Linked DNA regions of Thermogemmata fonticola. Each later gene encodes a partner of the first gene's protein in a complex. Links are inferred from orthologs where the notes say so. Each region holds a gene or a part of one and is shown on either strand. Other genes may lie near its edges.

Region 1 (15,074 bases):
GCGATTTTGGGGAAGAGGAGGGAGCGGCAGGGGCTAAGTCTTCGGTGGCGATCTGGATGTAGTAGGAGCGGGGAATGCCCCCCCCGATGCGCCGCCCCCCGGTCGCTTTGAGCCAAGCGAAGTAGGCGGCCCCCCAGGCCACGGCCAGGTCCAGGGAGGGACTGGTCAGGACCAGCGGCTGCCAGGGTTGCCCGGCGGTGGCGAACCAACTCTGGAGCACTTCCAGGAGGCGCTGGCGGACGCTCGCCGGCTGGAAGACGCCGCCGTTGAACAGGATGGCATCCGGGCGGGTGTCTGGAGGCAGATGCCGCCGCAAAAAAGCGGCCAGGTGGCGGGTGATCCCCGGATCGCTGACATAAGGCAGTCCCATCTCCTGGAGACCCAAGTGGTCGTTCCCCTGCTGCGGTTCGGCCTGGAAGGGGACGTGGGGGAAGAAACCCTCGAAGAGGAATTGCCGCACCTGCTGGGGTTGCAGGGTCAGGGAGAGGGAGCCGCCGACCACGGTCCGGCCTCGTCCCATGACGGTGACGGGATATTGGGGCGGAGGCGGGTCAGCCAGCAGGGCCTCCTTGGCCAGCCGGCACGCCTGAACCAAAGCGCCAAAGCGTGCGCTGTCGAGACGCCCGCCCGGCAGGTGCGGCTCCCATTGTTTTTCCACCCAGCGGGCCAGGGCGAGGTCCATGTTATCCCCGCCGAGCAAGAGGTGATCGCCGACGGCTTCCCGGACAAAGGCGGCCTCCCCGTGCTCTTCCTCCACGCGGATCAGGGTGAAGTCGGTGGTTCCACCGCCGACATCGACGACCAGGCAGCGCATTCCCGGCCGCAACTGGGCAGCTTCCGCCGGAGCATGGGTGCCCAGCCAGGCGTAGAAGGCGGCTTGCGGTTCCTCCAGCAAGGTCACTTGCTGCAAGCCGGCGTGCCGGGCCGCTTCCGCGGTCAAGTTGCGGGCCACATCGTCGAACGAAGCCGGGACGGTGATAACTACCCGCTGCTCTTCCAGGCGTTCTTCGGGACTGCGCTGCGGTTGGCTGTTCCAGGCGTGCACCAGGTGGCGCAGGTAGCGGGCGGATGCCTCCAGGGGAGACAGACGCGGCACATCAGCAGGTGCGCCCCACGGCAAAAGCGGAGCGGTGCGATCCACCCCCGCATGGCAGAGCCACGATTTCGCGCTGGACACCTGCCGGCCGGGCACCTTGGCTCCGTGGTCGCGGGCGAAAACCCCCACCACCTCCGCGGCCCCTTTCTCCCAGGGGACATCCAAAGCTCCGGGCGGGAACTCCGTGGCGGCAGGCAGATACAGGAAAGAGGGGAGCAAAGGGCGCGCGGCCACCTCTCCCGGTGCCACCACTTGCGGGATCGGGAAGGTGTGCAACTTCGGCCCGCCAGGCGAGCGCTCCCGGCTGTCCACATAGGCAACCGCTATGTTCGTCGTGCCCAAATCGATACCGACATGATACCGTGCCATAGCCGTGGGGTGACTCCTATATCTACAAATCGCCGGGTGTTCCTTCCCGCCAGACTGCACCGTCCGGGGCTTGATACTGATGGCTGGTGTACAAGCAGCCCGCCCGCCTCTGGAAGAATCCGCCTCCCGTGCTACTGCTGTTTTAGGATGGGACATTGGCGGTGCGAACCTCAAAGCGGTCCTGCTGGCCCCATCGGGCCAACCGCTCCAGGCAATCAGCCGGCCTTTTCCCCTCTGGAAGCAACCGGACAGGTTGGCGGCAACTCTCGCGGAGCTGGCGGCGGCATTTCCACCGGCGGCGCTCTGGGCGGTAACAATGACCGGCGAGCTGTGCGATTGTTTTTCCAGCCGGCGGGAAGGCGTTTCCGCGATTTTAGATGCTGTGGAACAGGCAGCCGGTGCAGCCAGCGTGCGGGTCTGGACCACGGCCGGCCAGTTCGTGACCCCGGACAGGGCACGGCGGGAAGCGCTACGGACGGCTTCCGCCAACTGGCATGCCCTGGCCACGGCGGCGGCCCGCCGCTTCGCCCCCCACGGCTCTGCCTTGCTTTGCGACATCGGTTCGACCACCACCGACGTGATCCCCATCCTTCAGGGCCGCCCCTGCCCCAGCGGTTGGACGGATGAAGAACGCCTCCGCAGCGGGGAGCTGATCTACCGCGGCGTCCGCCGCACACCCCTGTGTGTCTTGATGCCGGAAAAAACCTGCGCGGAATGGTTCGCTACCACCCTGGACCTGTTCCTGATTGTGGGCGATCTGCCGCCGGATGCCAGCGATACAGACACGGCGGATGGCCGGCCCGCGACCCTCCCGTGCGCTTACGCCCGCCTGGCGCGCCTGTGGGGAACCGACAGCGAACGGATGCATCCGGACGCCTTGCTTCGCCTGGCCGCTCAGCTCCGCCAGCGTCTGGAAGAGGAAATCACCAGCGCCTGGACGCAGGTCTGCCAGCAGGACGGCGGAGCGCGCTGGCCGCAAACCATCCTCCTGTCCGGCAGCGGGGAATTCCTGGCGCGGCGGGTGCTGCCCCGCTTCCTCGCGCTGCACTCCCAGCAGCCGGTCCCCCGGATTCTCTCGCTCGCGGAACAGCTCGGTCCCCGGCTCTCGGCCGCAGCCCCGGCCTGGGCCGTAGCGGAATTGGCACGCCCCTCCGCCGCTTAAGCATGCGGTCTAACGGCTGCTTCCAGGATGCCCCGCCCGCGGTTGCCGCCCCCTCTGAGGTCTCCAGTGATTCCTTCTCTCCCCGCCCCGGCCTGCACCGCCGCCTACGATAATGGTGTCGGGAGTGCTGCCGCCAAAAACTTTCTGACTAATGGTCGATGAAGACCTGGGCAACTGAGGAGAAGGGCAGGATAACGAAAGCGGTCGGGGAGTTCGGAAAGGCGGGGAGCGTGGAGCGAACGCCGATCAGCGGGTCGGATGAGTGACAGGGGGATGGCATGCAGACGGTGATAATGAGTGACAGGGGGATGGCATGCAGGTGGTGGTGATTGGCGGGGGGCTGGCGGGGCTGGCCGCCACGGTGGCCCTCGCCCGGCGGGGAGTGGCGGTGACCTTGCTGGAAGCCCGCCCCCGCTTGGGAGGCCGGGCCGGCTCATTCCGCGATACTCCCACCGGCCAGTGGCTGGATGTCTGCCAGCATGTGGCGATGGGGTGCTGCACGCAGCTATTGCAGTTCTTCCGCACGGTGGGGTTGCAGCATTATCTGGTGGCGCAGCCTCGCTTGGTTTTCCTGACGCCTGAAGGCCGGCATAGTTACTTTCAAGCGGCCTGCTGGCCGGCGCCGTTCCACCTCAGCCGGGCCTTGCTCGCCGCCCACTACCTGACCCCCGGCGACAAAATCCGCATCCTGCGCGGACTGGCCGCCCTGCTACGCTGCGATCCGGACGAGGACGTGCCGCTGGAACCCTGGCTGCGCACCCACGGCCAGACGGATCGCACCTTGGCCCGCTTCTGGAACACCGTGCTGGTCAGCGCCTTGAACGAACCCTGCGCCACGGCGGGACGCAAATATGCCCGCAAGGTTTTTGTCGAAGGCTTCCTCCAGCAGCGCGACGGCTGGAGGGTCCACCTTCCGATCGTACCTCTGGAGCGCCTCTACGGTTCGGAGTTGCAGGCCTTTTTTGCCCGGCATGGGGTGAGGGTCCGCCTCCAGGCCGCCGTCCGCCGTCTGCTGCTCGATCCGCTTCAACCGCGGGTCGCTGCCGTCGAACTCCGGGATGCTTCCCGCCTGCAAGCTGACCACTACATCCTGGCCGTGCCGTTCTATCGCCTGCCGGACCTGCTGCCTCCGTCCCTCTTCGAGCAGTTTCCGGTCTTGGACCGCATCCGCCAATTGGAAACCGCCCCGATCACCAGCCTGCATCTCTGGTTCGACCGACCCGTATTACCCTGGCCCCATGCTGTTGTGGTCGGCGGTGTGTCCCAGTGGCTTTTTCGCCGTCCCTTCCCCGCTGGCGTGGAGCTGAACGGCACGGAGAACTTCTCCCCAGAAAACTCCTCGCCTTCCGCGGATGGCCATTCCGCCACGGTTCTGCCCTCTCCGCAGCAGCCTGCGGTTCCGCCTGCGGTTTCCGCTGAGAGCCATTACCTTCAGGTGGTCATCAGTGCCTCGACGGCTCATCTGGCGGGGGGACATGCGGACTTGCAGCAGCGCGTCGTACAGGAACTACGGCAACTGCTCCCGGCGGCCCGGACTGCCCGCCTCCTACACGCCCGCGTCATCACGGAGCATCAAGCCACCTTCCGCCCCGTGCCGGGTGTCGATCGCTGGCGCCCGCCCCAGGCTTCGCCGCTCTCCAACCTGGCCCTCGCCGGGGATTGGACCGCCACCGGCTGGCCCGCCACCATGGAAAGCGCCGTCCGCAGCGGCTATCTGGCCGCCCAGGTCGTCTTGCAGCGAGCGGGAGAACCGTCTTGACCTCCCCGCGACTCCTCATTTCCTCATTTTGACTCTCCCCGCCAGCCTGTCCAAATAAACCAACTTTTTGGGGAAGTCCTCTGGAATTTTCGTCTATATCGGTTATGGAGCGGACTTTTGTTCGCTCAGGTGGAAACGGTGGGTGGAGCTGCGGCCAAGCCGTTGCAGAGGGGTGACCCTGAAGGAAGGCGGAGGGGCGATCATGACGGAACCATCTTCAGCCGCTCAGCGTTTGGGTGATGCAGGTTCTCCGCTGGGAACCGTCCGCATTCTTCGAGAACCTACCATCTACGTTTTGGGTCGCCAGATGCTCAACACCGAGGAGTTGCGCCGCTTCCTGGCCGATCATGGCGTCACCTGGTCCAGTGACAGCGACATCCCCGCCGAGATACTCTGCGAAACCGCAGGCCGAGTTTGCTACATGAGCTTTGCCCGACCACGACCCGGCGGCAACAAAGCTTACCTCCACCACATCAAAGAATCCGGCCACGGCTCCGTCCTCGAACACGCTGTCTGGAACTTCCTCATCACCGGCGTCAGCCGCAGCCTCACCCACGAACTGGTCCGCCACAGAGCGGGCTTTGGCTTTTCCCAACTCTCCCAGCGCTACGTCGATGAAAGCGTGGCGGAATATGTGGAGCCGGACATCATTGCCCATGACCCGGAATTGCATGCCGTCTGGCTGGAGGCGATTCAAACCGTCCACCAGGCTTACGTCCAGCTCGTCGAGCTGCTCCAGCGCAAGCTGCCAGAAATGGAGGACAAGACCCTGCGGCGCAAGCTGGCTCGTCAAGCCGCCCGAAGCGTTCTGCCCAACGCCACTGAGACCAAGATATTCATCACGGCCAACGCCCGCGCCCTGCGGCACTTCCTCGAACAACGGGGCAGCCGCCACGCCGAGCCGGAAATCCGCAAACTCGCCAATCGCCTGCTGGACATACTCCAAAAGGAAGCCCCCAACCTGTTCGGGGACTACCAGCGCGTCGATCTGGGCGACGGCACCTTCGAGATCGTCACGGCGTACCGTAAGGTGTGAAAGGGCGAGGGGTCGGCATTCCCGATAGTCCGTGCCGGTCTAGCAACGTTTGGAGAGTTGGCTGTGGCGATACGCGTAGATCGGTCTGTTTCGGCAGGGTCGGTTCTGAGGAGCTTTGAGGCCGGGCGGAAGGGGAGCACAGGTTTGTGCCCTTGCGCCGGGGGATTACTGGACGGTGACTTCGTGTTCCGCCCGGACCGCGATTTCGGTGAGTTTGGCGGCAGTGACGCCGACGCGCTCGAAGCATTCGGCCACGATGCTGTTGGGGGTGGTGAAGAGAGTGATGAGAAGGTCCAGGGGGGTGATGCGCGAGCGCCCGCAGTCTTTGGCTCGCTGAAGGGCATCGCGGAGGATGCGGATGACATTGTCTGAGAGGAATTCGCGGTTGAGCAGAAGGGGGGGAGGGGGTTCGCCGTCCGTTTGGAGGAAGAGTTCGCGGAATTGTTCGAGCAGGTTGGGGATGTCGGCACCGAGGCGGTTGGCCCATTTATGCACGCCGCTATCGGGAGCGGCGAGTAGGCCCATGAAGAGGTGCGGCGTGCGCACGCTGTCCCAATTGGTGAGACGCGCTTGGGTCAACGATTCCCGGATGGCACGGGCCGCCGCATCAGTCAGTATGTCGGACCGCAACCGTCCGCCTGCAAGGAAAATATCGTCGTCCACGGCTCGTTCCATTGGCTAACCGGGGGGTGCGGGAAGCGGTATCTGCCCCACCCGCCCGAAGACCGAGGGATTCCTACTCCGGCTAGCCGTGATTATGGCACCATCCCGCCAACTCTTCAAGCGTTTTTGCACCGCTTTTTGACGATTTTTCCTTGCTCATCAGCTTTCTGAGTTTCAGCAGGAAAAGAGAAGGGGTGGAAAGGATGGCCTGGACCGGAGAAGGGACGGCAGGGGGAGGGACCCGATCAACAGGGGAGGGGCGGAGGGGAGGCAGGAGGGGACCAGGGAAACCAGCCGCCGGTCGCCTGCCCAACTTGCCCCGGCCTGGGAAAGCGACCCCAGCGGTGGAAGGACAGGACCGCTTCCGTTACCGAGTTTCTCAGTATCCTGATCCTGGGGGTTTCCCGTTCCCCTGTCCTGACGCACGGAGGAACCTGCGTGTGACCAGAGCGACTACCTGGACCAGCCATGCTCGTTTCGGCAGGCTTTTCGGAGTGTTTTCGCTAGCGATCTCTCTGCTGGCGGCATCTCTGCCAGCTATGCCTCTGTTGGGGATGACTCCGCGAGGGATGCGGGGGCTGTCGGCCCAGCAGCCTCCCAAGGCGGCTCAAGCGGTTGTCGTCGATACCGAGGGTCAGGAAACGGCCCTTCAGCAGGTGGAATGGAGCGGCAATGTCCGGCGCCTGGCTTGGCTGGCGGACCCCAACGCCGCGGACGAAGACGGACGGCGCGGACCTTTGGCCCTGGTCATCCGCGAACCCCATTCCACGACCTTGACTCAAGGCGTGCTCACCTTCGTGCCGGTCCGGTCCTTGGCGGCGGTCGAGTTCGATTACGACCGGCAGTTCGTCACCTATCGCATCCAGGGTCTCCAGCAGGCCTTGACGGGAACCCTCCAATACCGCGGGATCAACACTTTCACCCTGGCCGGCCTGACGGCTGCGGGCGAGAAGCGGACCTTTTCCGGCGGGGTTCGGGGCGGCAAAATGTCGGCCATCCGCAGCGTGACTTTTCCGCAAGCCCAGCCACTGCAACGCCCACGGGAAGGCCTGGCCTGGAATGTCCAAATCCTCCAACCGACGGCGAACGATCCTCTCGTGCCGGCCCGCAATCTCAAGCCGCTCTTCGCTCTGGCCGGCGGGCGGGAACGCCTCCGGGACGCTCTGCCGCTGCGCAAGGCCGAGCCGCTCCCCTTCGGCCCCCAACTGCTCCGCTGGGAAATGCTCGCCCATGACCCCAACACCCACCATGCTGCCGCCGAAGTGACACTGGCTGGTCAAGGCGAACGGCTCGTCATCATCCCCCTGACCCTGCCGGAGGAAGGACAGACCGCGCAGCTCCTCGGCCTGCTAGGCGAAACCGACGCCGGCTGGAAACTCTTCCCCCTCCACACCATCCGGGTGATCACCCCTTCCAAGCGGAAAATCGAGTGACCACGGCCCTCGCATCGCAGCCGGCATGTGCCCTGAAACACTTGCCGCCTGACGGCTTTCCCATCGTGCGGCCCTTCTTCCTGGGATGCTGCACCTTGCCAGGCCAACGGCTGCGGCGATGCCTCTTTGTAACCTCTGCGCTGGGGAAATCATCCTGAACGGTGACGCTGGAACGCTGCCCTCAGGTACTACTACTGAGGTGGTACAAGGCGCAGCCGTGTGTAAAATGGCAGTGGTGATCCATGACGGGAACACCGCGAAACGACCTTTAACACGAGGAATTGACGTATGGCCAGTCCCAATGTGGTCGAATTGACCGAGCAGAATTGGCATGAGCATGTCGGCGGCGATACGCTGGTGGTGGTGGATTTCTGGGCCCCGTGGTGCGGCCCCTGTCGGGTCTTGTCGCCGATCATCGATCGCCTGGCCGACCGCTACGCGGGCAAGGTTAAGGTCGCCAAACTCAACGTCGATGAAAACCCCAATCTCGCGGTCAAATACGACGTGATGACCATTCCGCGCATCATCTTCTTCAAGGGGAGCGATCGCCCGCTCTACCAGGAAGTGGGATTGGTGTCGGAGGATCACCTGGCCCGGCTCATCGACAAGTACAAGTGAGGAGACGGCGGTTCCGGCATTGAAGGAACCGGAGGGTCGGAGTTGCCCAGGAGCCGCTGATCCTGGTCGCCGATCCTGTCCGGCTTCCGTTCACACTTGCAGCGAGCCGATGATGTCGCTGAGGCGGCGGGCGCCGAGTTGGGCCACGGCTTCCGGCAGGGCTTGGGCCAGGCGCGAGCTGACGCTGGGATCGTAAAAATGAGCGGTGCCGATCTGGACGGCGGAAGCCCCGGCCACCAGGAACTCCATAACGTCATCGAGCGTGGCAATGCCTCCGATGCCGATGACCGGCACGATGCGGCGCCGGGCAATGGCCCAGACCGCGCGTAGTGCCAACGGTTTGATCGCCGGGCCGCTCAGTCCGCCGGTGACATTGCCCAGACGCGGGCGCTGCCGCCGCCAGTCGATGGCCATCCCCAGATAGGTGTTGACGGCGCTGACGGCATCGGCTCCCCCCTCCGCTGCCGCCGCTGCGATCGCGGTGATGTCCGTCACGTTGGGCGTCAGCTTGGCGATGATCGGCACGTGGGGACAGGCCTGACGGCAGCGCTGCACGATCCGCCGCGTCCGCTCCGCATCCGTGGCAAAGTCCAATCCCCCGCTCACGTTGGGGCAGGACAGGTTCAGCTCCAGGGCGGCGATCTCCGCTCCGCGTTCCGCCACATCCGCGGCCAAAGCCACAAACTCGTCCTCGCTTTTGCCGGCAATGTTCACAATGATCGCGGTCGGCAAGGTGCGCAAATACGGCCAGTGGTGCTCCCAGAAGTGCTCCCAGCCGTCGTTGTCTAAGCCGATGGCGTTGAGCAGGCCGCAGGGGGTCTCCACGGTGCGCGGCGGGGGATTGCCCGCGCGGGGCTGCCGGGTCACCGTCTTGGGGATCAGGCCGCCCAAGTGGCGGAAGTCGAGGTAGTCCTCCATCTCCCGCCCGTAACCGATGGTTCCCGAAGCCGCCAGAATCGGATTGCGCAAGCGCAAACGTCCCAGTTGGACGCTCAAATCCACCATGCTGGCTCCTCTTGGCCGGCGGAGCGATACTCCATCCTCCCACCGGAGTGGCACGCCCTCCAGTCCCGCCCGAATCTCGGACACCCCGGAGTACCCGCCTCCCGGCCTATCCGGCACCCTGGGGTATCTTACTCTCTCCTTTCTCCTCCGGGGGAGAAGAAGTAAACAGTGGGAGCAACGCCTGCACTTGGAAAACATCCAGCAAACAGTCGAACAGTATGGAGATGATTTTCCGGCAAAGCCGGAGTTGGACACCTGCGAGCGCCGTTCCTTCATTGGAGCGGTTCGGGTCGTAGGCGATAGTCCACCAGGAACTGATGGACCGCTTGCCGGTCGCGTTCCGCGGGGAGAGGGGATTGCTGGTAGCTCCGATCCAGGAGTTCCTCTAGCTCGCGGAGTTGCTGGTCGTGGAAGGTCCAGTCGAGGGCCGGGGCCGTCCCCTTCTCTTGCTGTTTCTGGGCGATCAGTTCCAGCAGGAACGGGCGCTGATACTCCTCAGCCAATTGGGGCAGAGAGGCGACGACCTCGCCGGTGCGCAACAGATGGATGCCGCTGAGGAGCACGCGGTAGGCGTACAAGACCGTCTTGAGGATTTTCGGCTGTTGTTTGTTGAGGAGCTTGCGCTGGGTGGCGAAGAAGCCGCGGTAGTGATGGTAGTGGTGCCGCGTGATGCAGCGGCGAGCCAGGGGGCGCAGCTCGTGGAGAAAATCCGCGCCGACCACGATCAGCGGGGAGAAAATCTGCTCCATCACGTAGCCGTTGTTTTTCACGAGCAGGCGCAGGTATTTCCCCAGGTCATGGCTGACCAGTTCCACTTCCGTGCTCGCCAGGTCCAGCTTCCGCTCCACGGTCTGTTCCGGGAGGTCCAGCCCGACGACTTCGCGCAGAGGCAACAGATGCGCTCCCCGCAGGTCCACATCGCTATCGGGTGAGGGGAAGCCGTAGAGGTGAGCGCCGCTGACCGTAACGAACAGAGGGCGATAGTGCTGGGTTTCCACCAGACGCCGAAGGGCCTGGAGATCAAGATCAAGCATCAACCATCCTCCGCCGTGCCCAGATCAGGAATTGATCCACCTGTCGATAGTCGGGTTGCTCCGGAAGCCGGGTTTGTTGGTAGGCTTCCTGGAACTGCTGGTTCAGGGCTAGAGCTTTCTGGTGGACCTCTTCCCAGGTGAGCAGTCCCGCCTTGATCGCCAGCAATTCCTCGCGGTGTTCCGAAACGTCGACGCGAATCTGGCCAGAACGCAGAGCGTCGATGCCGGAGTAGAGCAAGCGAATCAGATGCATGGCGTGCTTGGATTTCCAGGTTCCTGTGCGTGCGTAAGCCTTGGCCATGAGACGGAACTGACTGAGGACATAGCCGGAGTAGGTCCGATACAGGTGGCGGGACAGGAAGGCCTCCCGGATCTCGCGCAGGCGTTGAGCCACGGGGTCGGCATACAACACGCGGGGGGTCCAGAGCGTCTCCAGCACGTTCGGGTTGGCCTTCAAGGCAAGTTTGAGAAACTTTTCCAGTTCCCAATAGACCTCATCCTGGGTTTCGCAGGCGTATTCCAGTTGTTCCGGGAGTTTCCAGAGCGACCAGTGCCAGCGGGCGGGAGGCAGGTAGATGCCGCGGAGGTCGGTGTCGGAATCCTCGGTGGCCAAACCGTAAGCATGGGAACCCACCTGGCAGCAGTAGATGATCCAGGGGCGCAGATTGGCATTGGGTCGGGCGAGCTGGTCCTCGACCTCCTTGCGGCGGATGGCCAGTTCCTGGAAGAAAGCTGACACCGTCGGACCATCCGCAAAGCGTATAGTGTAAGCGTGGCGGTTGTCCTTGGGGATGTCCACGATCACGGCCACACTGCCCGGCGGGCGCACCGTGCCATCCGCAAGGGCTTTGGACACCTTCAGGACTACCTGCGTCCCCGGCGGAATGAGAAAATCCGAACGGTGATGCTGGAATGGATACTCTTCGACGGCCATCGTGGGTTTCCCCGCCCGCTTCGGCATATTGTACGCCCTGCAGTAAAGAGCCACTGATGGGGCCGAGACTTGGTATCGGCCGTTTCCAACACGCGTCCCAGGAGCCTAGCGGGCTTGACCGAACGGATGCGGGGCGACGCTTAGATTCGAGGAGTGGTAGGCCAGGGGCGGCGGGGGGGTGGTGGGGGGCGGACGGCGCGGGGGACGGACGGCGTGGGGAGAGTGGGGGAAGAGGGGGAGGGGGGAGGGCGTAGCTCAGCGGACGAGGTTGGGCAGATACTTGACGGGCAGGGTGCCGTGGCTGAGGACTTCTTCGTGGAAGCGGCCCAGATCGAAGGCGTCGCCCCGGCGGCGCTGCACCTGCTGGCGAAGGCGGTAGAAGGCCATTCGGCCCACGAAATAGGTCGAAAGCTGGACGCTATTTTGCTTGGCGCGGAGGATTTTGCCGACGGCTTCCCCCTCCGTCTGGAAGCCCCGTTCCATGAGCAGGCGGCGGGCGGTCTCATCATCCCAGTTGCTGCAATGCATGTGGTAGTCGAGCAGGGCGTTGAGCACCGCTCGCAGGTAAAACTTCAACTGATGCAGGCGCAGGGCCAGATCACCTTGGCCGTAGCCTTGATCCAGCATCATCTGTTCGGTGTAGACGGCCCAGCCTTCGGCAAAGACCCCGGAGGCGAACACCTTGCGGATGAGGGAGGGATGGCGGTTGGCATAGGCCAGTTGGACGTAGTGGCCGGGATAGGCTTCGTGGATGGTGAGAATCTGGAGCATGTGGCGGTTGTATTCGCGGAGGAAGGCTTCGATGCGCGGGGCGGGCCAATCGGCGGGGGGTGGGGCCACGGCATACAAGCTGGCGGCTTTGGGGTCCAGCGGCGGAGCGGGATTGAGATAGGCGACGGAGTAACCCCGCTGGAAGGGGGGCATCTCCACGATCTGGCAGGTGTCAGGTTCCGGCAAGGTCAGGATGCGGTTGTCGCGGATGAAGCGGCGGATGTTCTCGACGGTCCGGCGGACTTCTTCGACCAGGTCCTCGGCTTTGGGATGGTCTTTGGCTAGCTCGTCGAGCACGCTGCGGATGGTGAAGCGGCGGCCTTCGGCATCGTCGGGCGGAAGCGGCTTACCGGGAAAGAGACGGGACCAGAGCTGGCGGGCGACGTACCACATTTCCAGCTCCACGCGGTCGGCTTCGGCTTCGGCCAGGCGAAGCACTTCGGCGGCGGTCAGGCCGGCGTCCAGTTCCAGGGCCAGCTTCTGGGCGAATTTTTCCGGTCCGAGCCGCCAGTCGCCTTGGGAGCGGGGGAGAAGCTCCTGTTCCAGCCAGCGGAGGTAATCCTGCAAGGCGGTGACCGCGGCCCGGCAAGGCGTGGCCAGCGGTTCGCTTCCAGGTCTTTCCCCGGCGAGGGTGTAGATGTCCTTTTCGTAGAAGGCGATGGCGCCCTTGGTCCGCTGGATGGCGACTTCCGTCAGCACCCGCGGGGGATTGTGCAGGCTGGCCTGAGCGGCGGCGATGATCCGGGGAAGGTAGGTGATCCGCCGGGCGGCATTCTGCACGTTGCGCTCCCGTGGCAAGGTCGATTGGGTGAACAGCGCGAAGACGCTATCGGTCAGGTACTCGCCGTAGACGCGGGGATCGTAGCGGAAGCGGTCATCGTGTTCGGCTTGCCAGAGGGCGTAGTCCAGCGCGTGTTTCCAGATGGCCAGATCGATCTGGGCCGAGGGGGAGAGGCGGCGGGGGTCGATGTCCCGTTCCAGCCGTTGCCGCCAGATGCGCCACTGTTCCACGTCTTTTTGCCGGGCCGCGGGGGACAGATCATCCAAGCGGTCGTCGTGCTCGTGGTTCCCCAGTTGCGTGGCCCAATAGGGGTGCCGCTGGCATTGCTCCTGGACGTATTGCTGGAACAATTCCGCCAGCCGCTGGTCCGCTGGCTGCTGTTCTGCTGGCTGTTGTCCGGTCTGCTGTGGCCCGCTGTGCTGTTGTCCGGTTTGTTGGGGTTCGGTCATGGACAGGTCTCCCCGAAGCCCGCCGGCGCTGGGTCCGGCCGCCAGTGCCAGGGCGATTCCCAGACTTGCTGCCCGAAGGAGCCAGCGGTAGGCGTGCGGCCAACGGCGGAAGGACGAAGCGCCCCCGGAGGAAGAATCGCGTTGGGCCTTCCGGCAGGGCGGGCCAGGTGGCAGGGGCATGACATTGTCCGCTTCCAGCTCCGGCGGCAGCGGGGTAGCCGGGGGAAGAGGACGGGACAGGGGGAGCGTCGAGGGTTTCATGAACGTGTCTCCGCAGAGGGTCGAGCGACGAGGCGGACCTTGGCGCTTTGGGTGGCGGCGTCGTTGCTGGCGAGGGTGAGGGGGCCGTCCGCGAGGCGCCCGGCGGGAAAGGCGGCCTGGCGCTGGGCCGTGTAGGCTTCCACGCGGCGGTGGGCCAAGAAATGATGACCCCGGCGGCGCTCCCGCTCCGCCCGCAAGGCGCCCAGATCAAGCGGCGCGACCACGATCTTGTCCCCCGGTCCGGGGTCCGCTTGCGCCAGGATGCGGCCGTCGTAATCGACGATCATGCTGCCCCCCGGCCAGGAGAACGGCGGATAATGGGAGAGGCTGGCCCCCTGATTGGCTGCCACCACGTAGGCCATGTTCTCCAACGCCCGGCAGCGATTGACCAGCGTCCACCAATCCATCGGCGGCGTAGCACCCCAGGGGTCCATGTAAGCCGACACGCGCAGCAGCACCTCCGCTCCCTGCACCGCCAGCTCGCGGATCGCTTCGGGAAACAGCCAGTCGTAGCAGATGGCGCAGCCGAGGACGCCGATTTCGGTGGCCGTGACGGGAAAAAGCGGCTCGGTATAGCCGGGCAGATCGTGCGGGCTGGCATGCACTTCCCAGGGCAGCCAGGGGTGGACCTTGCGGTATTTCGCCAGCAATCCCTCCGGTCCGATCAGACAGGTGGTGTTGAATACGCAATCCGGGTAGCGGGGGTCCGTTTCCAGGAAGGTGCCGGTTTGGATGTACACGCCATGCTGCCGGGCCTTGCGGAGGTAGCGGTCGGTCTGCTCGTTGGGCAGGGGGACGGCGAGGCGGTCGCGCAGCTCCTCCACCGTGGGATAGATTGGGGCGGCGTGCGCAAACTCCGGGAAGACCACCAGGCGGACATCGCCGAAGGGGGCATAGCCCAGCACCGCCTGATCGATCCGCTCCAGCAGCAAGCTGACCCGCTCCGGCAGAGCCTGGCGGTCGGCCGGATTGGGCAGGTCCGTCTGGATAGCCGCAGCCCAGTAGCGCATCGCAGATTCCCGATGGCCAGAATGTGCACTGTGCAGCGCCCCTACGCGCGGCTGAATGCCTCGGCGGGAGCGAGGAGGTTCCGATTGGCAGCGTGGCTTTTCACTTGGCGAAGCGGCGATGCCCCGGTTCGCAGCGTGGCTTTTCACTTGGCGAAGCGGTAGATGCCTCGGCCGTCGGGAGCCAGCACCAGCATGTAGAGTTCGCCTGTCGCATCCTCGCCGAAGGACAGGACCGGTTTTTTCGGGTCCGGTAAGGGGCGATTGGCCACGACCCGGCCGAGTTTGTCGTCGTATTTCAAGGCCCACACCCGCGAGGTCACATAGTCCGCATACAGGTAATACCCCTGCAACTCCGGCAGGCGGCTGCCCCGATAGACGGCTCCGCCGGTGATGGACTTGCCGAGGTCATGATGGTATTCCCAGATCGGGTCGATGTACTCCGGCTTGGGTCCGCTGCCTTTGGGTCCGAAGGGGTGCAGTCCTTCGCGGCGGTTCCAGCCGTAGTTGCCTCCTTTGACGATGAGGTTGATCTCTTCGTAGAGGTTCTGGCCGACATCGCCGCACCAGAGCTGGCCGGTCGGCTTGTCGAAGGCGATCCGCCAGGGATTGCGCAAGCCGTAGGCGTAGATTTCCGGGCGGGCATCGGTTCGAACCACGAAGGGGTTGTCCGGCGGAATGGCGTAGGGCCGACCT
Region 2 (15,062 bases), on another replicon or contig:
AGCATCCGGCGAAACGTTCGCTGGAAGAGGCGATTGTGGCCGCCCTGTTGGGCCGCCCGGAATACGAGGTAGCCGTCGTGCCCAACCTCTACGATCTGGAGCCGGACCATTCGGGCTTGCTGTTTTTGCAAGCGGTGCGAGGCGACTTGGTTGTTCTTTCGTGGCTGTATCCCCGCGCCGCTTTCTGGATCCTGGACCGCCACGGCATTCAAGGACATTTCGGCAAAACACAGTTGGGCAAAGCAGAGGAAGAGGCCTCAGAGGAGGCGGAACCCTCTCCTTCCAGGGAAGCTCAAGACCAGACAGAAGCCCCAGAGCAGGCGGGAATCGGCCCCAAAGGGGAGATACCCTCCCGCTGGATCTATCCCGTAGATCTCCGGGAGGCGGAACGGGCGGAGGAAGTTCTCGCCGAAATCGAACGGATTGCTGAAGAGTGCCAGCAAAGGCAGGCGAAGGATGCCACCAAGGACGCGGTCGGGGCAGCACCCCCCGTCTGGGTCAGTTTGGGCCTGGCCTTGCAGTGGAACGGAACAGCCACACCGAACGGAACGGTGCACCCCTTTTCGGAGCCGCCGGCAAATTCCGTCCATCCGCCACCAGAAGCGGGAAGTATGACAGCCGCGACATTCCTCGAACCCACCCCCCGGCGCTGGTACCCGGTGATCGATTACAGCCGGTGCACGAACTGCTTGGAATGCCTCGACTTCTGTCTTTTTGGCGTGTACGGAGTGGATGCTCTGGAACGGATCCTCGTCGAGAACCCCGACCAGTGCAAGAAGGGATGTCCAGCTTGCAGCCGGGTGTGCCCCCAGCAAGCGATCATGTTCCCGGAGTACAAATCACCGGCAATAGCTGGGGCGGAGATCGGCGCTACCGGAAGCGTCAAGATCGACCTAAGCAAGCTGTTTGGCGGCGAGAGTGGGGATGCCTTATCCCTTGCTGTCGCCGAACGGGATCGGGAACTGATTAACGCAGGCCGGCAAGCCGTGGGCATGAGCGTGGGCATTCCCAAACGCCAGAGTCACAAAACCGAGCAACCCAAGGATGAATTGGATAAGCTCGTGGACGACCTCGACAATCTCGGCCTGTGAGCGGAAGCCGCCGGTGAGCAGAAGCAGTCGATAGCCCAAGCAGCCGGCGAGCAAGCGAAGCCGGGAGCGCAAGAAGCCGGTGCTTACAAGCACGATCCTAGACACTAAGCGTTTCCGTAAAACACGACACCAGCCCGTAAGGGAAAGCGAAACAACGGAGGCGGGGGAGCAAATCAGCAGCATGATCCAACCGGCACGATTGACAGCAGCCTATCAGCGCGTCCGGGAGGCATTACTAGCGGAGCGAACAGCGGCAGGCCATTGGCTCGGGGAATTATCCAGTTCGGCCTTGTCCACCGCCACAGCGGTCATGGCCTTGCAGCTTGTCAACCCCTTCGAGCATAGCGAACGCATCACCGCTGGTTTGCACTGGCTGGTGAAACACCAGAATGCCGACGGTGGCTGGGGAGACACCGTCCGCAGCCGGTCGAATCTCTCCACAGCGATGCTGGTGCGAGCTGCCTTCCGCCTAATTGGCGCCGAGAAAACTTGGGCGGACAGCGTCACCCGCCTGGAAGAGTACATATCCCAGCAGGCCGGTGCGACCGCTGAACGCCGCGCCGAAGCCATCCGCCGCCGCTATGGAAGGGACCGAACGTTCTCCGTGCCGATCTTGATGAGCTGCGCTATAGCCGGTCTAGTCCCGTGGCAGGAGGTCCCGCGCTTGCCCTTCGAATTGGCCGCGCTGCCGCAAAGCTGGTATCGCTTCGCACGCCTTCCCGTTGTCAGCTATGCTCTGCCTGCGCTGATCGCCATCGGCCAGTGTATTCACGCTCACCGGGGAACCTGGAACCCACTAGCGGCGCTGCTCCGCCGTTTCACGCGCCGACGCACTCTCCGCCTTCTACGGCAGATTCAGCCGGCTAGCGGGGGGTATCTGGAAGCCACACCCTTGACCAGCTTCGTAATCATGGCATTAGCTCGCCTGCGGCAGCGCGACACCACCGCGGAAGCCATCATCGCTCAGGGCGTCCAATTTCTGGTCCATTCTCAACGTCCGGATGGAAGCTGGCCCATCGACACCAATCTGGCCACCTGGGTTACCACCTTGGCCATCCAGGCTTTCGCCGCCGCAGAAGACCTGCCATCTCTGAAAAACCCGGAACATCTGCGTGACTGGTTACTCCAGCAGCAACACCGCCACAGGCATCCCTACACCGGAGCTGCACCGGGGGGATGGGCCTGGACCGATCTACCCGGCGGCGTACCCGATTGCGACGATACCCCCTCTGCGATTCTCGCGCTGGAGCATCTGCTGGGCCACCCCTGCCCACCACCCACCGAATTGGACCTGGCTCGAAAATGGCTCTGCCAATTGCAGAACTCTGACGGCGGCTTCCCCACCTTCTGCCGCGGCTGGGGAAAATTGCCCTTTGACCGCAGCGGCCCGGACCTGACCGCTCATGCCCTACGTGCCCTACGCCTGTGGCACAACGTAGGGGGACCCGTTCGTTCTCAGCTTGAGCAGGTAGTCGATCGCGCCTGGAATTTCCTACGCTGTTGCCAGCAAGCGGACGGAAGCTGGCTCCCTTTATGGTTCGGCAATGAACACGCCCCGGATGAAACCAATCCTGTCTATGGCACCTGCCGAGTATTAGCCGCCTATCGCGACTGGGGGAAGGAGAACATTGCCGAATGCCGGCGGGGGGTGGAGTATTTGCTGGGGGCACAAAACAGCGACGGGGGCTGGGGCGGAGCCGCCGGTTGCCCATCCTCTGTCGAGGAAACCGCCTTGTGTGTGGAGATTCTGCTGGACCTCGCCCAGAATACACCAGAGCGGCAAGCTGTCGAACGCGGCCTGACCTGGCTGATCGAAGCGGTGGAGAGCGAACGGTTCCGCCAAGCGTCGCCCATCGGCCTGTACTTCGCCCGCCTGTGGTACTACGAGAAACTCTACCCCCTCATTTTCACCTTGGCCGCCCTAGGAAAAGCCGTCAAACGACTGCCTCCATCCGCCCCATAAACCGGTCCGAATGGCAGCGGCGATTCGAGGTGGCATAAACCTCCACCTCATCGAACCAGGGAGAGCGGCAGGATGGGTAGGTTGCGTTCGAGTTGTCACCAACCTCCACCTCACCGGTCGGGAGCCGGCGGTAGGATGGGGCGAAACTCCCCCTTCCCTTTGCGGTCGAGATGGCGATTGAGATCGATCGGATCGAACGCCACCTTGGCCCCCTGCGGCGGTATCTCTTCCTTAGCACACCACAGGATAGCGTTGACCACGATCCTACGGAAATGTTCGCTGCCCCAGTTGCGATGGAAGTGGCCGCCGGTGAAGCCGAAACTCCGCCCGCCATCGGGGCGTTCATAGGCCCAAGCTAAAGTTTCGATCTGGCCGGCCCGCAGCTTCGTGGCCTCGGTGCGCCGGGTGTTATCTGGCGGCACCGCCTGGAGAATCGGCGTCACCCCGCGGAGGTCCTCCAAAAAGCGAATGCCGTAGTACCACTCATCCCGCAAGCGGAAGGGCGTCACTCCTCGTGTGATTGGGTGCTTGGGCAAACTCCGTATTTCCGCATCCCAGTGGGGATTGATGGAATAGCCTGTCTCGTAATATCCTCCCAGCCAGCGTTTGACCGAGCCGGCAATATCCCGCGTCCCTTGCCGCACAGGGTATTCCACCGCATAGTGCAAGTTGACCCAGCCGACACCCCGGTCGATTTGGCGCTGGACCAACTCCATCCGCTTGGGTTGAATGGCAGGATGCCCCCCGCCGCCATCCATGTACAGGACAATGCAGTCCGCTGTTTCCAGCATTTTTTCGTTCTTAGGCCAGCCATCACGCGACAGAATGGGAAACACGTTGGCGTTCTGCCGCAGCAGCTTCGCCAGGATTACACAGCCGGCGAAGAACTCATGTTCCCCCGGTCCATGACTAGCACGGCCCGCGACCAACAAAATGCGTTTGCCCTTGTAATCCGCCGCCGGTTCGACTTCCAAGGGAACCTGGGACTGATCGTAAGGATCGAAGTCGATGCGCAACTGAGTTGCAGTTGGTTGAATCATAGCCAATGTGCCAGGGGGGACAAATGATTCCGTATGCATCGCTTTGGCTGAGGATTCCGCGAGGAACGACTTGTCGGCTTGGCCCGCCACAGAGGCAGTCACGAGGCCGGCAACCCCCACCGCCAATCCTAAGACCGGTATGCCACTGGCCATCCGCGGGGAGAACTTCAACTTGGCAAGCATCCGCTGGCAATATCGGAGGCAACACCAACTCGCAAGGCAAAGCAGAGATCGCATGGCAGGCTCCTCGTAAGGAACAGGCTCAAACGTGGTATAGAGCGTGGATGGACGTAGAAAGTCAGTGGGTCGGGAGGGCAGGAGGAACAGCAGGCCTGTTTTTTCCGGCATTTTACCTGCGTCGCCTTGTCATCGACCCCAGAAGCTTCCAATTAGTAATACGGAGGGATTGCAGAGCTGTCTGCGGTCTCCGTAGAGATAACGGAGCCGTCTATCCGGTTGGAGTCAGCATGACCTGAAGTGTCGCCTACGCAGCACTGAAAGGTTCCCGCCAACCTCCGACCGCCATATGAGTCGTACTTGATGTGAGGCTCTGCGGTTTGAATTCAACCTCGCACCCCTGGAGGGACCGTGACCACTGCAATTGACGCCACGGCAACCGTCCACGAACGCTCCCCCGTTTCCACAGCCCGGCCATCCACCGCTGCTTTCAAGGATGTACCGCCCGAACGGAGCCTGCGTGATGCCATCCGGGCTGCGGCCGACGCGTACTGCCGCCGCTTGGACAAGTCCAAGCCGCTAACCAAGGAATCCACACGGGCGATGGCCGAAGAAGTGTTGCGGCAGTTGGGGCTGAGCGAGCGGTACTTGGGCTTCACTATGGTCATGATCACCAACGCCTTTTGGCGGGACCAGGTAGCAGCCGTCCCCTTCCATCGCCGCTTGATGCTACTGCCCCACTGTCTGAAAAATGCGGAGGGTTGCCCGGCGGATTACGATGAATTCGGGCTGGATTGCCGCAAATGCGGAGCCTGCCATGTCGGCGACTTTCGCACCAAAGCGGAACAGCTAGGCTACAAGGTGCTCATCAGCGAAGGTACACCGATCGTTCTGAAAATCATCGTCTCCGGTCATGTGGACGCGATCGTCGGTGTCGCATGCCTCAACGTGCTGGAGAAAGCCTTCGACAAGGTGTTGCTGGCGGGTATTCCTTGCTTGGCCACTCCTTTGCTTTCCAGCAATTGCAAGAACACTTCCGTGGACAATGACTGGGTCTTCGAGACGATGGGCGTCCACACGCCTCCTCCTCCCCAACAAACGAAGACCTACATGCACCTGATGCGGGCCGCCAACAAGCTGTTCGAGGAAGCGGAACTCTATCGTTTGGCGGCCCCTCCGCGGGGAGGAAAATTATCCCTGAGCGAAGCCCTTCACCACATCGACCCTCTCATCCGCCAAGAGGCCATTGCCCTGGATTTCCTGATGCGCGGGGGCAAGCGTTTCCGCCCCTTCATCACTTTGGCCGCTTACGACGCCATGCGCGGCGCACCTGCCACCCGCCAAGCAGAAGGCTGGGAATTCTCCGATGCGGTCAAACGCACCGCTTTGGCTATCGAAACTTTCCACAAAGCGAGCTTAGTCCATGACGACATCGAAGATGACGATGCCTACCGCTATGGCCAGCAGACGCTGCATCGGGTTTACGGCTTGGGAACGGCCATCAATGTCGGCGATTATCTCATCGGCTTAGGTTACCGCTTGGTCTCCCGCGATCGTCAGGCTTTAGGCAGCGACACCGCCGCCGACATTCTGGACAAACTGGCCGAAGCTCACACAAAACTCTCCGAAGGTCAGGGAGCCGAGTTGTTGTGGCGGGAAGCTCCCCAAGCCTTATCGACTCTTGAAGCCCTCAAAATTTACGCCCTCAAGACAGCCCCTGCCTTTGAAGCGGCTCTTTACTGCGGCATCCGTTTGGCCGGGCCAGTGAATGGCCTAGAAAAATCCGTGGCCGACTTTGCCCGCCACCTCGGCGTGGCCTTCCAAATCCTCAATGACATCCAGGATTGGGTCGGTGACGATCATAACAAACTCCTTGCCGGGCAGGACACCTTCGCGGCCCGTCCCACACTTCTGTTGGCTCTGGCTTTGGAAGCCCTTCCCGCGGCCGAGCGCAGCGAACTGCTCCACCTCCTCCGTGGCAGCGCCACACAGCCCGCCACAACACCAGAACAACCGGCGGAATGGTTCCAGCGGGTCCGAGAGTTGTACTTTGCCGCCGATGTCTTCACCAAGGCAGATAAACTGGTCGATAAATTCCGCGCCAAGGCCGAAGCCATCGCGGATGAATTGCAACCCGACGAACTGCGCGAATTGCTCTACTACTTAGTCGATACGGTGCTGGAAAAAGGGGAACTTCCCCAAGCCGAGCCGCCCCAACTGCTCGCTTTGACCCTCCGGTCATGAGAGGTGTCTGCCCCTGACGGAGGTGCCTACCTCAAGCTGACACCGAGGCAATTCCCGGCAGTTACCATGATACACAGCATGCAGATAACTTGTGGGGCACACCGAGTAATATTAGGAGTGAACCGGGCAAGTACCGCTGAGAAGTAAAGCGGGTATACACCTTCAGGGAAGCGAGCTTCTAGCCGTTACTGGTTTCCCGCACCGTTAAAGTCGGAGTCATCCTCATGCCGGAAAAAGTGCGGATTCTGTTCGTATGCGTGGAAAACTCCAACCGTAGCCAGATGGCCCAAGCTTTTGCCCGAATGTATGGCGGGGAACACGTCGAGGCGCTCTCCGCCGGCAGCCGACCGAGCGGACGGATCAATCCCCAAGCCATCGCTGCGATGGCAGAGTTGGGTTATGATTTGACCCAGCACAACTCCAAAAGTATCGAATTGTACAATGATCAGGAAGTCGATGTGGCGGTAACCATGGGGTGCGGTGACGCCTGCCCCCGTGTTCGTGCCCGTCGCCGCTACGATTGGCAGATTCCTGATCCCCGCGACCTGCCGCCGGAAGAATTCCGCCGCGTGCGTGATCAGATCGCAACACAGGTCCAAGCCTTGCTCCAGGAGCTGGGAGTGCCCCTGCAAGCTCATCCCTTTCCGTCCCGCCCAGCAGCAGGTTCGTAACGCTCCTTCCTTTTGATGAATGGGAGGTTGTAATTCTCCTTTCCCTCTCTACCGTTCGAGTTATTGGTAAGCTGTCACCGCTTCGCTAACCTAGATTTCGCGCAATAGGTTTGGGATTCTTAGTTGGCCTTTCAAGAAGCCCCTCTTTGGCCGAAGGTGGGGTATTTAGGCATGGGGAGGCCGACGCAGCAACGAAACCGTCGTGACAGTCGAGGAGCGCTTCTTATCGCGGATGATAAGCCAGTGGTCATCGCTATCGCGGACGACTTTGTAGCGGTGGGCCTTGAGGATATCCGCCATAAATTCCCGGCAAGTTGGATACCGATCCTGGGGAACTGGAGCCAAGGCCCGTTGCAAGGGGGGCTGTTCCGCAGGAGTTACGAGGGTCAGGTCGGGGGCCGGCCGGCTGAATTGCCGGGGCAGTTCCGTGGGCAGAGCCGGAAAAGGAAAGGCACCGGTCCGCAAAACATAGTAGGTCACTGCGAGACTGAACTGATCGGAGCGCTCCGAGTAATACCCGGTGAAGATTTCCGGGGCGGCATACTCGCGGGTCCCTTGCCGGGGACAGGGAGTCACGGGACCATGCGTGGGCGTGGCCAAACCGTAATCGCTCAGCTTGGCGGTTTCCCCCACCAGCAAGATATTATTCGGCTTGACATCCCCATGCTGGAAGCCCACCTTGCGTCCTTCCCGGCTATGCTGGCGGGCGTTGAGGAAATCTAAAGCATCGGCAACCTGCCAAAGATAGCGGCACAGAAGCGAAGTTTCGATCGGCTGACCCAATTCGTTGTGATACAGGAGCATCAAATCCAGCAGGGTGGCGTCCGCCAATTCCATAACGATGACAATGTATCCCGGCACGCACCACACATCGTAGGCCGGCAGCAGATGGGGATGTTTCAAAGGCAAGAGGGATTGCAGGGAGCGCAGTTCCCGTGCCGTGCTGGTGGCATTCATGCTTGGCATGAATTTCAATGCCACTGTTTGGCCGCTTGGAGCGTCTGCTTCCCATACTTCCGCGAATCCCCCCCGCCCGCGCATCCGCCGCAATCGGTACCCCGGTGCTGGTTCTGCACCTGGCGTCAGGACAAACGCCCCAGGAGTCAAAGACCGGATACGTGGAAACAGGCTAGCCAAAGGCACCTCCCGGTGTAGTCGCTGCAATGAAAGAACTGATAAACACTTCATCAAAAGAACCGAACTTACCCAAACTTAGCACACGAATCTCCGCCATGCTCGAGACTTTGCTCCATTCTCCAGTCCGGTTTTATGCTGGAAACGCAAATCTTCCGTCCGCTTTGGCCTGACAATAATGCCAACCGACCGGGCGCCCATCCTGATAGGGCATGACGCCGTGAAACACCGGGCTTTCCCAGCTCAACACCAGCGGCAGAAAGTAGCGATCCCCCTCCCAGAGAGGTAATTGGAGCACCTCGCAGATCGGAACCCAATGCAGGCTCCCTTCGGGGTTACGTTCCCGTGGCTCCCCCCGAAAACGCCCGACCCGGAAGATGAAGCCAAACCAATCCTCGCCCCCTTTGCCGAACCCAGGCCACGATATGGTTCCGGCCAGCTCCACCTCCTCGCACTCGATGCCGGCCTCTTCGCGGATTTCCCGGCACAGGCCGCTGACCACATCTTCGCCACGGTGCAGTTTCCCCCCTAAACCGTTGTACTTGCCGTAGTGGGGGTCCTGCGGACGAGCATTGCGATGCACCAACAGTACCTGCTTGCGGTCCGGAGAGAAAACGTAACCCAACGTGGCCAAAATCGGTGTATAGGGCATAGCGTGCTCCAGGCGCCGTGTCCGTCGTTCATGGGAATGACACAAACCCTTTTTGTGCCTCGCTCCAAAACAAACCTATCTAGCCTGACTCTTGGGCGGACACTCCCAATGGTTTTGCCAACTTCTGCAGCCCCGATGGATGCCTCCCCATTCTCCACCGTCGCCCACACCTTGGGCAAGACAACATCGCCTCTTGAGGTCCAGAAAACCTCCTCGCAAGGATGAAAATTCGCCCCAGCGATCAGGTCCCGCATTTCGAGTTTGAGGAATGGAAGATAGAAAAGCGAGGCGAGCCGGCGGATGGTTCACCGCCGGCTGCGGGAATATGCCAGGGGGATAGGTCGGGGGAAGGAACGATCCGGGGGCGTACCCAGATCGCCGGTTAGAAACTGCTTCTGCGATCAGCATCCGTTCTCCTCCGGGCCGGTCCTCCGCGACGCCGCCGGCCCGTGTGAACGGACATTTTTCTACCTATGCATCCACCGTGCCAATCCTCAAACATCGCGCCATCTCCACAGCCGAATAACCGGCCACTTTCCCCCTTGATTCCCCGCTGCTCCGGGTTTTTCCGGCATTTCTGACGTCCAGACTCTGTCCTTCCACGCTCACATCCCGCCGCGGCGCAACCCCCAAGCCGCAAGCCTCTTTCCCCTTTCTGCACCGCTTCTGACCAGAGGTGAGAAAAAATTACCACAGGTTTTGCTTCCGGGAAGTATGGCCTCTCCGGTGTGAGATCAGAACCGCAAGGATCAAAACTGAGGTACATCAGGATACAATCTCAGCGAACCAAAAGCGGTAAACTCCTAACAATAGCGGTAAACTCCTAACAATCAGACCGGATGCCGTAAGATGGAATGACCCCCTGAAGCTGGGGGAACCACAGGGAGCTGCTCCAGTCAGCGGGTACAGATGGGTTCGGCGTCAAGCGGAAAGAGGTAACGGAGATTCTCTAGCCAGAACTGGAAAAGGATCCGTGGCAATGTCCGGAATGAGGGAAGCCGCTTGGGAAGAGCCACGTGCAGCCTATGTACACATTCCCTTTTGTGCCCATCACTGCGGCTATTGTGATTTTGCCGTGATCGCCGGTGCAGATCATCTCATGCGGGATTACCTGCAAGCCCTAGCTTGTGAACTGCGGCAATTAGAGTACCCGCGACCCGTCCAAACCCTCTTTCTCGGCGGAGGCACTCCCACTTATCTGCCCCTGCCTCTACTGGAGGAGTTGCTGTCGCTTCTGAAGCATTGGCTGCCCTTGGCCTTTGACCCTGAAGCACCGGGTGCAACAGCGGATGCCTCCCCAGCGGCAATCGAGTTTTCGGTGGAAGCCACGCCGGAAAGTCTCGATCCCGACAAGCTGGCCCTGTTGCGGGCGTATGGAGTCACGCGCCTGAGTGTCGGCGTTCAGTCATTCCGTTCCGAGTCGTTGCAAGCCTTGGAACGGCGGCACACCAGCACGCAAGCAGAAGAGGTCGTAGCTTGGGCCAGAGACGCCGGATTCGTCGTCTCCCTGGACCTGATCTTTGCCATACCCGGCACAACTTTGGCCGATTGGGCCGCTGATGTGGAATGCGCCTTGGCCCTGCGTCCGGAACATCTCTCCACCTATAGTTTGACATACGAGAAGGGAACACCGCTTTGGAAACGCTGGCAACGCGGTCAGGTCCAAGCGGTGCCCGAAGAGGTCGAATGCGAGATGTATGCCTTCGCCATCGACCGTTTGACGTCAGCGGGATTTGAGCATTACGAAATCTCGAACTTTGCCCGTCCGGGCTATCGGTGCCGGCACAATGAGACCTATTGGGCCAACGAAGCCTATTACGGCTTTGGCGCGGGTGCGGTCCGGTATGTTCGGGGCTGCCGCGAGGGGAACGTCCGGGACACCCGGCAGTACATCCAACGCCTCATGCGGGGTCAGTCCGTGACGGTTTATCGGGAGAAGTTGTCTCCTTGGGAGCGCGCCTGCGAGACGTTGGCGGTACAATTGCGGCGGCGCCGAGGTATCGATCGCCGAGCGTTCCACGAGCAAACGGGGGTAGCCGTGGACGAGCTAGCCGGCGGAGCCATCCGGCAGTTGCAGGAAGAAGGGTTGCTGGAAGAAGAGGGGGCGGCTCTGCGCCTGACGCGGAGGGGGTTGTTTGTGGCCGATGCCGTGATTGCGCAGTTATGGGCCGCCGCCTCACCGTGCGGTTCCATCGAACCAAGCCGCCGCTACAACTTGCCCGTTGTGGAAAATGTTCCACAATAGGAATAAGCCATCCTGACACCCGTCTGGGTGTGGGATGAGGGATAATGGACCAGCCGATGTCAGCACAGGCTAGCCGATCGCCGGACCCCGTAGCGCGGGAGTTGTCCAAAAACCTACGGGTGGACAGTGTCGCCCGGCTCGCTCCCGCTCCGGCTCTGACCCTGGATGCGGACGCGTTGGTGCGGGCAGCGGTGGAGACCATGCGAGCAGGCCGCAGTGGCTGCCTGTTGGTCACCAGCGGCGGACGGCTGGTCGGTTTGTTCACCGAGCGTGACCTGCTCACCCGGGTGTTAGCTCCGGGTCGCTCTCTCGATATTCCCCTGCGGGAGGTGATGACACCGTCTCCCGCAACGGCGGAATTGCAAGAGCCTCTACGTGTGGCTATTCGCCGCATGCAAGAGGGCGGCTACCGGCACCTGCCGGTGGTGGACAGCAACGGACGGCCAGTCGGGGTCATTTCCGCCCGACAAGTGGTCCACTACATCGTGGAGCATTTTCCGGCGGTGGTTTTCAATCAGCCGCCTGATCCCCGGCAGTTTCCCGAAGCTCCCGAAGGTGCCTAGGCTGCCCGTCTGTCCTCCTTCCCTGCCCCTCATCCCCAGCGGCTTGGCGCAAGGATGGCCTGCCCTGCTTGTTCATGGATTGAACACCCCCTGGCTGCCAGCCGATGAAGAGAACGTATGATACCTGATGAGGGATGCCCTTGGATGAACTCTCCCCCCCTACGGTGCAGCCCTAATAACTATGACCACCCATTATTTCACAGGGACCTGATCTCATGACCCTAGAAAACGGCTCCGCTACAACTTCTCCTCCTATGGAACACTCCCAACATTCTCACGTTCCCGAGCAAACTCGCCGCCCTATCCAGATTCTGCGCGAAGCGACTATTCGCTTTGCAGGAGATTCCGGGGATGGCATGCAATTAGCCGGAACCCAGTTCACCAACACCTCGGCCATCGTCGGCAACGACATTGCCACCTTCCCCGATTATCCCGCGGAAATCCGTGCTCCGGCGGGTACACTGGCTGGGGTCTCCGGCTTCCAAATCCACTTCAGCAGCAACGACATCCACACCCCTGGCGACGAACTCGACGCCCTGGTAGTGATGAATCCGGCTGCCCTCAAAACTAACATCAAGGACCTGAGACCGGGCGGCATTCTGATCGTGAACACCGATAACTTTACACCTACCGATCTGGAAAAAGCCCGTTATGAACGCAACCCCCTTGAGGACGGCAGTCTGAACAATTACCGCGTCATTCGGGTTCCCATCGCCAAACTTACCCGCGAGGCAGTTGCCCAATGCAAACTTAGCCCCAAGGAAGCGGACCGCTGCAAGAACTTCTTCGCCTTGGGTCTGGTTTACTGGCTCTATGAGCGGCCAACGGAACCGACCCTTAAATGGATTCAAGAAAAGTTCGCCAAAAATCCGCAATACTTGCAAGCCAACACCGCGGCTCTCAAGGCCGGTTACAACTACGGGGAAACCCTAGAACTGTCCCACGTCCAATACCGCGTGGAGCGCGCGCGACTAGCTCCAGGTACCTACCGCAAAATCACCGGCAATGAGGCGACGGTGCTCGGCCTGACTGCGGCTGCCCTGCTCAGCGGCCGCACCCTTGTATATGGCAGTTACCCGATCACCCCGGCGAGTCCGATTCTGGAAGGGCTGGCCGAAATGCGGCGCTACGGTGTGAAAACCTTCCAAGCCGAGGATGAGATCGCCGCTGTGGGAGTGGCCATCGGGGCCAGTTACGGCGGTGCCATTGGGGTGACCGGAACCAGCGGCCCTGGTGTCTGCCTGAAAAGCGAGGCGATCAACCTGGCCGTCATGACCGAGCTGCCTTTAGTGGTCATCGACGTGCAGCGTGGCGGACCCAGCACCGGACTGCCAACCAAGACCGAACAGGCTGACCTGCTCCAGGCCCTTTTCGGCCGCAATGGGGATAGCCCCGTGGCTGTCGTCGCTCCTCGTTCCCCAGCCGATTGCTTCGACATGATCCTCGAAGCAGTCCGCTTGGCCACGCAGTTCATGTGCCCGGTCTTCTTCCTCTCAGATGGCTACTTGGCCAACGGTGCGGAACCGTGGCGCATTCCGGACATTCAGAACTTGCCGCGGCTGTCCATCACCTTCGCCACCCAGCCCAACAGCCAGGGGTGGAACGGTCCGGCCCATGAGACGAGTATGGACGGCGAAGGGGGCGGCGCTGGCAAATTCCTTCCCTACAAGCGCGATGCCCGGCTCGTGCGGCCTTGGGCCATTCCAGGCACCCCCGGCTTAGAACATCGCATCGGCGGCTTGGAAAAACAGGACATCACAGGCAACATCAGCTACGACCCTCTCAATCACGAACACATGACCCGCGTCCGCCGCCAGAAAATCGAGAACATTGCCGACTTCATCCCCGAACTGGAAGTCACAGGGGATACCGACGCCGATATCCTTTTAGCTGGTTGGGGAGGAACCTACGGGGCCATCACCACAGCCGTCGAACGCCTCCGCCGCCGCGGAATCAAGGTCGCTCAGACCCACTTCCGCTACCTCAACCCCATGCCGAAAAACACGGAAGCTGTCCTCAAACGCTACAAAACTATCCTTGTTCCCGAACTCAACACGGGCCAGCTCTGCTGGCTCTTGCGGGCCAAGTACCTGGTTCCCGCCATCTCCGTCAGCAAAGTCCAAGGCAAACCGTTCCTAGTCTCCGAGCTGGAAGCCGCGGTCGAAAAGGCCCTAAGCCAAAAAACCTCCTGACAGTGCTCTCCCGACAGCCCCGAATGTGGCCATGTTCACGCACAATTTACAGCAATCTTGGAAAGCTATCCGCCCTCAGGACGCCCGGCAAGCTCAGCCTGCGGCTTCCGACACAACGGTGTCCATACTGGATGCCCGCACGAAGACTGCAGAATCCGAAGTGCATACCGTAAAATCTGAAGTGAGGACTTCCATCCTTTACCATTATGGACGCTCTACAGGACCCTAAACTATGGCCATCACAACTGCCCCACTGCCCACACTCAAGCCGGACGACTTCAAGACGGACCAGGAGGTCCGTTGGTGTCCCGGCTGCGGCGATTACTCGATCCTGGCACAAATGAAGAAGGCGTTGGCCTCCCTCGGCATTCCGCGGGAAAAAATCGTCTTCGTCTCCGGGATCGGCTGCTCCAGCCGCTTCCCCTATTACATGAATACCTACGGCTTCCACACGATTCACGGTCGGGCGCCTACCATCGCCACGGGACTGCGTCTAGCTAATCCCGACCTGCTGGTCTGGGTGGTCACCGGCGATGGCGATGGCTTATCGATCGGGGGCAACCACCTGATCCACGCTCTGCGCCGCAATGTGGACATCAAAATCCTGCTTTTCAACAACGAAATCTACGGCTTGACCAAGGGCCAGTACTCTCCCTCCAGCCGCTTGGGCACATTGAGCAAAACCAGTCCCGGCGGATCGTTCGAGACTCCCGTACGTCCTTTGTCTCTAGCTCTGGCGGCCGAGGCCACCTTCGTCGCTCGCACGATCGACGTGGACGTGCAGCACATGGTGCAGATTCTGCAACGAGCAGCTCATCACAAGGGGAGCGCGTTCGTCGAAATCTATCAGAACTGCAAAATCTTCAATGACGGCGTGTTCGAGTACGCCACAGATAAAAGCGTCAAGGCCGATAACCTGCTGTACCTGGAACACGGTAAGCCGATGCTCTTTGGCAAGGACCGCAACAAGGGAATCCGCCTCAATGGCATCAAACCAGAGGTGGTAGAAGTCGGCAAGGACTGCGGTCTCGACGATATTCTCGTCCACGATGAAGCGGCGGAGGACCCGACGCTGGCTTACCTGCTTAGC

What was found.
Region 2: the proteins of trxA (region 1) and H0921_RS04480 are in contact, whole or in part, in an NMR structure (PDB 2IPA), measured with the Bacillus subtilis proteins. The link is inferred for Thermogemmata fonticola from one-to-one orthologs.

Annotation. Positions count from the first base shown.
Region 1 is NZ_JACEFB010000009.1:97,670-112,743, forward strand. The notes cover bases 6,502-9,471. They hold trxA (thioredoxin), read left to right. Parts: upstream 6,502-7,806; coding sequence 7,807-8,136; downstream 8,137-9,471. Other genes in these bases: H0921_RS12330 (hypothetical protein), read left to right, coding at 6,526-7,518; H0921_RS12340 (dihydroorotate dehydrogenase), read right to left, coding at 8,227-9,141; H0921_RS12345 (nucleotidyltransferase domain-containing protein), read right to left, coding at 9,414-9,471. Also shown: H0921_RS17960 (hsp70 family protein), read right to left, coding at 1-1,465; H0921_RS12310 (hydantoinase/oxoprolinase family protein), read left to right, coding at 1,545-2,627; hydroxysqualene dehydroxylase HpnE, read left to right, coding at 2,941-4,386; thyX (FAD-dependent thymidylate synthase), read left to right, coding at 4,589-5,422; H0921_RS12325 (Clp protease N-terminal domain-containing protein), read right to left, coding at 5,588-6,085; more of H0921_RS12345, read right to left, coding at 9,472-10,175; H0921_RS12350 (nucleotidyltransferase domain-containing protein), read right to left, coding at 10,168-11,136; H0921_RS12355 (DUF885 domain-containing protein), read right to left, coding at 11,365-13,371; H0921_RS12360 (nitrilase-related carbon-nitrogen hydrolase), read right to left, coding at 13,368-14,381; H0921_RS12365 (PQQ-dependent sugar dehydrogenase), read right to left, coding at 14,525-15,074. UniProt on the Bacillus subtilis protein: Participates in various redox reactions through the reversible oxidation of its active center dithiol to a disulfide and catalyzes dithiol-disulfide exchange reactions.
Region 2 is NZ_JACEFB010000002.1:213,112-228,173, reverse strand. Bases 5,505-8,462 are described here. They hold H0921_RS04480 (arsenate reductase ArsC), read left to right. Parts: upstream 5,505-6,739; coding sequence 6,740-7,186; downstream 7,187-8,462. Other genes in these bases: H0921_RS04470 (NUDIX hydrolase), read right to left, coding at 8,454-8,462; H0921_RS04475 (protein kinase domain-containing protein), read right to left, coding at 7,352-8,227; H0921_RS04485 (polyprenyl synthetase family protein), read left to right, coding at 5,505-6,515. In the rest of the region: H0921_RS04500 (ATP-binding protein), read left to right, coding at 1-1,091; H0921_RS04495 (prenyltransferase/squalene oxidase repeat-containing protein), read left to right, coding at 1,273-3,054; H0921_RS04490 (ThuA domain-containing protein), read right to left, coding at 3,165-4,331; more of H0921_RS04485, read left to right, coding at 4,683-5,504; more of H0921_RS04470, read right to left, coding at 8,463-8,972; radical SAM family heme chaperone HemW, read left to right, coding at 9,952-11,217; H0921_RS04460 (CBS domain-containing protein), read left to right, coding at 11,274-11,780; H0921_RS04455 (2-oxoacid:acceptor oxidoreductase subunit alpha), read left to right, coding at 12,035-13,972; H0921_RS04450 (2-oxoacid:ferredoxin oxidoreductase subunit beta), read left to right, coding at 14,205-15,062. UniProt on the Bacillus subtilis protein: Catalyzes the reduction of arsenate [As(V)] to arsenite [As(III)]. In vitro, can dephosphorylate para-nitrophenyl phosphate (pNPP).